DNA from 3 places in the Streptomyces sp. NPDC060000 genome. Region 1 is predicted to be linked to each of the others. Evidence: riboswitches for the same ligand, from Rfam matches in the RefSeq annotation. Region 1 holds a riboswitch; each other region holds the start of a gene.
The links. A riboswitch is a leader RNA that binds a small molecule or an ion and turns the genes downstream of it on or off. The one in region 1 is predicted to bind S-adenosylmethionine.

Region 1 (2,255 bases):
CGGGCCAAGGGCGAGACCGTCGCGGAGATCAACGGGCTGGTCCGGGCGATGTACGAGCACGCCAACCTGATCGAGGTGCCGGGGCCGACCGTCGACATCGTCGGCACGGGCGGCGACGGCGCGAAGACGGTCAACATCTCCACCATGTCGGCGATCGTCGTCGCCGGCACGGGTGCCACGGTCGTCAAGCACGGCAACCGGGCCGCGTCCTCCGCGTCCGGCGCCTCGGACGTGCTGGAGAAGCTCGGCGTCAATCTGGAACTGACCCCGAAGCGGGTGGCCGAGGTCGCCCACGAGGCCGGGATCACCTTCTGCTTCGCCATCAAGTTCCATCCGGCGCTGCGTCATGTGGGCGCCGCGCGCGGTCAGTTGGGCATCCGCACGGTGTTCAACGTGCTCGGCCCGCTGACCAACCCCGCGCGGGTGCGGGCCCAGGCGGTCGGGGTGGCGGACCCGCGGATGGCGCCGGTCGTCGCGGGCGTCTTCGCCGAGCGCGGCAACTCGTCCCTGGTCTTCCGGGGCGACGACGGCCTCGACGAGCTCACCACGACGGCCACGTCCCATGTGTGGGTCGTCCGCGACGGCAAGGTCACCGAGGAGACCTTCGACCCCCGTGAGGTCGGCCTCGGACTGGTTCCGGTCGAGGCCCTGCGGGGCGGCGACCCGTCGTACAACGCCGAGGTCGCCCGCCGCCTTCTCGAGGGCGAGACGGGCCCGGTGCGGGACGCCGTGCTGCTGAACTCGGCGGCGGCGCTGGTGGCGCTCGAGCCGGGCGCCGGGACGCTGGCGGAGCAGCTCCGGGCCGGTATGGACAGGGCGACGGAGTCGATCGACTCGGGCGCGGCCAAGCGGGCCCTGGAGCGCTGGGTGGCCGCCAGCAACGCGTAGCGGTTCATCGGTGGCCGTCCCGCGATCCGGACACGGGTTGCGGGACGGCGATCACGTCACGTACGTTCCTGTACCAGGTCATGAGTGACAGTCATGAGGCCCCGGCCGACTGTCCGGCAACCCTCCGTCCGTGGCGGGGTGCCCCGGGTGAAGACCAGGCCGTAGGCAGCGAGGTCTACGGCAAGCGCGGACCCCTCGCACTCTTCCGAGTGAGCGCCACCAGGGGTCCTGGTCGTCGAGGGAGCCTTCCGTGAGCAAGCGAATGCGATAGGGCGTAGAGCCCCGCCTCCGCACACCCCTTTCACCTTCCTCCGTGCTCGAGCCATGTCCGCTCGCACGGCGGTTCCCCCTCGCCTCTCACGGGAGTTCGCCATGTCTGTCTCCGCCGCTGCCGCCGCCCGGACCGTTTGTGCCCCGCTGCCCGTTCTCGGCCGGGATGTCACCGTCCCGCTCGTGACGGGCGGCGAGGTCACCTACGCGGCGCTCGACTACGCGGCCAGCGCCCCGGCCCTCCAGCGCGTCTGGGACGACGTGGCGGCCTACGCCCCGTACTACGGCAGCGTCCACCGCGGCGCCGGCTACCTCTCCCAGCTCTCCACGGACCTCTTCGAGAACGCCCGCAGGACGGTGACCGAGTTCCTGGACTGCCGGCCCGACGACCAGCTGGTCTTCACCCGCTCGACGACGGACTCCCTCAACCTGCTGGCCCGGGCCCTGCCCGCCGACTGCCAGGTCTTCGTCTTCGAGACCGAGCACCACGCCTCGCTGCTGCCCTGGAAGGACGCCCGGGTCACCTACCTCGACGCCCCGCGCACCCCGCGCCAGGCCGTGGAGACACTGGAGCGCGCCCTCGCAGGCCGCGACCCCTACGGCCCGGCCCTGGTCTGTGTCACCGGCGCCTCGAACGTCACCGGTGAGCTGTGGCCGGTGCGCGAGCTGGCCACGGCCGCGCACGCGCACGGCGCCCGGATCGTCCTGGACGCGGCCCAGCTGGCCCCGCACCACCCGGTCTCCGTGCGGGACCTGGACGTCGACTGGGTCGCCTTCTCCGGCCACAAGCTGTACGCGCCCTTCGGCGCCGGCGTCCTGGCCGGCCGTGCCGACTGGCTGGCCGAGGCCGACCCCTACCTCGCGGGCGGCGGCGCCAGCCGCAAGGTCACGCGGCGCGAGGACGGGGGAGTGGACGTGGAGTGGCACGAGAGCGCCGCCCGCCACGAGGCCGGTTCCCCGAACGTGATCGGCGCCTACTCCATCGCCGCGGCCTGCAAGGCCCTCACCGAGGCCGGCTTCGACAGCCTGGTCGCCCGCGAGGAGTACCTGATCGCGAAGGTCCGGGACGGCCTGGCCGAGGTCCCGCAGGTCAGGGT
Region 2 (2,255 bases), on a different contig from region 1:
AGCGCCCCGCTCATGACGCGAGGCCGGCCTCTCGGAAGGAGTCGAGGTTCGGCCGGATGGTCGCGGTCAGACCGGTGCCGGCCACCGCGTCCAGCGTCTTCAGACCGTCACCCGTGTTCAGCACGACGGTGGTGAGCGTCGGGTCGAGAAGACCGTTCTCGATCAGCTTGCGCGTCACACCCACCGTCACCCCGCCGGCGGTCTCCGCGAAGATGCCCTCGGTCCGCGCCAGCAGCTTGATCGCGTCGACCACCTGCTCGTCGTTCACGTCCTCCACCGCGCCGCCCGTCCGACGCGCGATGTCGAGGACGTAGGGGCCGTCCGCCGGGTTGCCGATGGCCAGCGACTTGGCGATGGTCTTCGGCTTCTGCGGGCGCACGACGTCGTGCCCGGCCTTGTAGGCCACGGACACCGGGGAGCACCCCTCCGCCTGCGCGCCGAAGATCTTGTACGGCTTGTCCTCGACCAGCCCGAGCCTGATCAGCTCCTGGAGCCCCTTGTCGATCTTCGTGAGCTGCGAACCGGAGGCGATGGGCACGACCAACTGGTCCGGCAGCCGCCAGCCGAGCTGCTCGCAGATCTCGTACGCCAGCGTCTTGGAACCCTCGGCGTAGTACGGCCGCAAGTTGACGTTGACGAAGCCCCAGCCCTCGCCCGCCGAGTCGCCGATGAGCTCGGAGCAGAAGCGGTTGACGTCGTCGTAGTTGCCCTCGATGCCGACGAGTTCGCCGCCGTAGATCGCGGCCATGACGACCTTGCCCTGCTCCAGGTCGTGCGGGATGAACACGCAGGACCGGAAGCCGGCCCGGGCGGCGGCCGCGCCGACCGCACCGGCCAGGTTGCCCGTGGAGGAGCAGGAGAGCGTGGTGAAGCCGAACGCGCGGGCGGCCTCGATGGCCTGGGCGACGACGCGGTCCTTGAAGGAGTGCGTCGGGTTGCCGGAGTCGTCCTTGACGAAGAGCTTGCCGGCGTCGACGCCCAGCTCACGGGCGAGGTTGTCGGCCTGCACGAGCTTGGTCCAGCCGGGGTTGATGTTGGGCTTGTCGGCCACGTCCGCCGGGACGGGCAGCAGCGGCGCGTAGCGCCAGATGTTCGCGGGTCCCGCCTCGATGCGCTTGCGGAGCTCCTCCGTGTCGTAGGAGGAGAAGTCGTACGCGATCTCGAGCGGGCCGAAACACTCCTCGCAGGCGAAGACCGGGCCGAGGGGCACGCGGTGACCGCACTCGCGGCAGCTCAACGCGGTGGCCGGACCGAGGTCGACAGCGGGGGTCGTCGTAGAGTCGGTGGTGCTTGCAACGGTCGTGCTTGCAGCGGTCGTGCTTGCAACAGTCTGCGCAGCCATTGAGGCGAGGCCCTTTCTCCTCATCTTCCTCACGACGCACTTCGCCGTGAGACGGATTTGGCACCTTCCCGAGCCGGGAGCCTCGCTGAGCGTTCACCGAAGTGGATCAGTGTTCGTCACGAGACCGGCTGGAGGGTTGCCGGGGCTTCATCGGGCCGTATCCCTCTGCCCCTCTGGATGAGCGGTATGAAGTTGTGAACGCGGGCGACCTCGGACATGTGATGGTCATCCGCGTTGTTCAAGACTGTAACCGAAGGCCTGGACAGTTGAGATAGCCGTCCGAACCGCGAGATGGATCACACGGTCACCTTCCGTGCACCCGGTGTGATCACGACAGTGAGGAGCCGCAGACTGTGCTGCAAGAAACTGAGCGCTGGCTGACCACCCGCTCCTGGTCCCTGACCGACCGTCCGCTGCACCGGATCCTGGCCGCGAAGCGCGCCACGAACCAGTCGGTGTCCGTCGTCCTGCCCGCGCTGAACGAGGAGGAGACGGTCGGTGACATCGTCGCGATCATCCGGCACGACCTCATGCACCAGGTCCCGCTCGTCGACGAGATCGTCGTCGTCGACTCGGGGTCGACCGACCGTACGTCGCAGGTGGCCGCGGCGGCCGGCGCGCGGGTCGTCCACCGGGACGACATCCTGCCGCGCATACCGGCCATGCCCGGCAAGGGCGAGGTCCTGTGGCGCTCGCTACTGGTCACCACCGGGGACATCGTCTGTTTCATCGACGCCGATCTGAGGGAGTTCTCCTCCGACTTCGTCTCGGGGATCGTCGGCCCGCTGCTCACCGATCCCGGGGTGGACCTGGTCAAGGGCATGTACGACCGTCCGCTGGGCACGGAGTTGGATTCGCCCGCCTCCGGCAGGACGGCCGGCCAGGGCGGGAGGGTCACCGAGCTGATGGCCCG
Region 3 (2,255 bases), on a different contig from region 1:
GTAGAAGTTGGCCAGCAGGGTGGAGTACGAGCTGCGCAGGATGTCCGGGTCGGCCCGGGTCACGTTCCCCCACACCGCGTCGAAGTCACCGGACTGAAGCGTGGGGGAGAACTGGGTGATCTGGAGCTGCTTGAGCACCACGTCGACGCCGACGGCCTTGAGCTGCTGCTGGATCAGCTCCAGCGCGGGCTGGTTGGTGGCCGCGTTGGCGAACCACTTGACGGTCAGGCTCAGCTTCTTCCCGTCCTTGACCCGGGTGCCGTCGCTGCCCGCCTTCCAACCGGCCGAGTCCAGCAGTGACTTCGCCTTGGCCGCGTCGAAGGACAGGCCGGCGGAGAGGTCGGTGTAGTCCGGCGTGGTGTGCGCCAGAATGCTGGTCGCCGGCTTGGTGCCGGTCGGAAACACGGCGTCGACGATCTGCTGCCGGTCGATGGCGAACAGGATCGCCTGACGCACCTTCGTGTCCTTGAGGAGCGCCCGGGAGTTGTTGAATCCCAGGTTGAACACCACGCCCGGGTTGGCCCGTTGCCGAAGGTTCACCTGGCCGCCCTTGAGCGCTGCCTCGTTGGCCCTGCCGACGCTGCCGATCGCGTCCACCTGGCCGGACTGCAGGCTGCCGCTGCGTACGCCCGCCTCGGGCACCACCTTGAACACCAGCTTGTCCAGGTACGCCTCGCCCTTCTTGGTCCACAGCGAGGAACCCCAGGTGTACCCGTCGCGTTTGGCCAGGGTGATCGACTGGTTCTGCACATAGCCCTTCAGTACGAACGGCCCCGAACCGGCCACGCCCTTGCTGCACTTCTCCTGCGGGCTCTCCTTCGCGCTCGCCGACGACTCGATCCCCAACGAGTGTGTCGCCGTGGCCTGGAGGAACTGCGCGTTGGGCTGCTTGAACCGCACCCGCACCGTCAGCGCGTCCACCGCGGTGGTGCTCTCCACGCCGCTCAGGTATCCCTGGGCGAGCGTCCCCAGGGCGCCGAGCTTCGGCACGGCGTCGAAGTTGTCCTTGACCACCTGCGCGGTCAGCGGTGTCCCGTCGCTGAAGGTCACACCCGATCTCAGGTGGAACGTGAACGTCGTGGTGTCCGGGCTGACGTCCCAGCTCCTGGCGAGCCACGGCACGATCTTGCCGGTCTTGGGATCCTGGTCGGTCAGGGAGTCCACGACCTGACGCAGTGAGTAGATGGTGTCGTTGCTGCCCACCTGCTGCGGGTCCACGCAGCCGGCGTCGGAACTCACCGCGAAGGTCAGGGAGCCGCCCGGCTTCGGCCGGCCGCCCTCGCCGCTGGAGGTGCCGCTGCCGCTCGACGAGCAGGCGCTCAGCAGCAGGCTGCCGGTCACCAGCGCGGCGAGTGCCGTCCAGCGGTGGGTACGGGAATCCGGATGCGCTGTCACGGGATGGTTCTCCTACTCCAAGGTCACCGCGCACATGCCGGGGCGGAGCACGGCCGTGGCGATGGGCGGACGGTGCCGGGCCCGCGGGTCGCCACGGGCCGGCACTGCTCAGAACTGTTCAGGGGGAGGGGAGTCGACGGCCGATGTCTTCGGCCCTGTCGACGACGGCGTGACCGCGCGGTGGGCGAGGGTCAGCCGGCGGGAAGGGGCGTGATCAGCCCTGACACAGACAGCTGGCGGACCGCTGCAGGTCGATGTGGCGACGGCGTGAGAATCCGGAGAACAGCGCCGCGGTCGTGATCGAGGCACTCGGGTTGCCGCTGTGCCGCACGCTGGCCCTCCACCTCTCAGGCCCCTCGACCGGGGCCACGCGCTTGCGGAGTCGGTGACCCCGCCGGGCTTTCACCTGGAGCACCCCACCGCGGAGGAGGGTTGCCGGTCAGCAAGCCAGGGCTGGACGCTGACACTCAATGCCGCTGTCGACCTTACGTAGTACTCACATTGTCCGTCAATATCGGTACGAGGGTCGGACAACTCCGCCGCACCGGCCGTGACGGGCCGGTGCGGCGGAAGGACCGTCAGCGCGCGACGGCCGGCCGTCCTGCCGGGACGGCGGCGGCGCCGGTCACGGCTTACGGGCGAGGCCGCCGTGTTCGCCGATGACGTCCGGGGCGGGGGAGGTGGTCTCCGGGCGCCAGAGCGGGACCGCGACGACGCCGGGGTCCAGGAGTTCCAGGCCCTCGAAGTACGCGGTGATCTGGTCGACCGTACGCAGGTTGTACGGGACGGCGCCGCTTTCGTTGTAGGCGTCCTGGGCCGCTTCGAAGACCGGGTCGATGCCCCGCGAACCGTCGTTGACG

Region 2: linked by a shared signal. The riboswitch ahead of thrC (threonine synthase) and the one ahead of ACFWBB_RS22080 (aminotransferase class V-fold PLP-dependent enzyme) in region 1 are both predicted to bind S-adenosylmethionine.
Region 3: linked by a shared signal. The riboswitch ahead of ACFWBB_RS01065 (ABC transporter substrate-binding protein) and the one ahead of ACFWBB_RS22080 (aminotransferase class V-fold PLP-dependent enzyme) in region 1 are both predicted to bind S-adenosylmethionine.

Annotation. Positions count from the first base shown of each region.
Region 1 is NZ_JBHWUU010000041.1:61,005-63,259, reverse strand. It holds gene trpD (anthranilate phosphoribosyltransferase) at 1-888, shown strand, start outside; SAM riboswitch class IV at 965-1,081, shown strand; gene ACFWBB_RS22080 (aminotransferase class V-fold PLP-dependent enzyme) at 1,261-2,255, shown strand, end outside.
Region 2 is NZ_JBHWUU010000089.1:11,406-13,660, forward strand. It holds gene thrC (threonine synthase) at 11-1,342, opposite strand; SAM riboswitch class I at 1,360-1,526, opposite strand; gene ACFWBB_RS35340 (glucosyl-3-phosphoglycerate synthase) at 1,696-2,255, shown strand, end outside.
Region 3 is NZ_JBHWUU010000001.1:254,115-256,369, forward strand. It holds gene ACFWBB_RS01065 (ABC transporter substrate-binding protein) at 1-1,395, opposite strand, end outside; gene ACFWBB_RS01070 (putative leader peptide) at 1,610-1,801, opposite strand; SAM riboswitch class IV at 1,761-1,870, opposite strand; gene ACFWBB_RS01075 (SAM-dependent methyltransferase) at 2,021-2,255, opposite strand, start outside.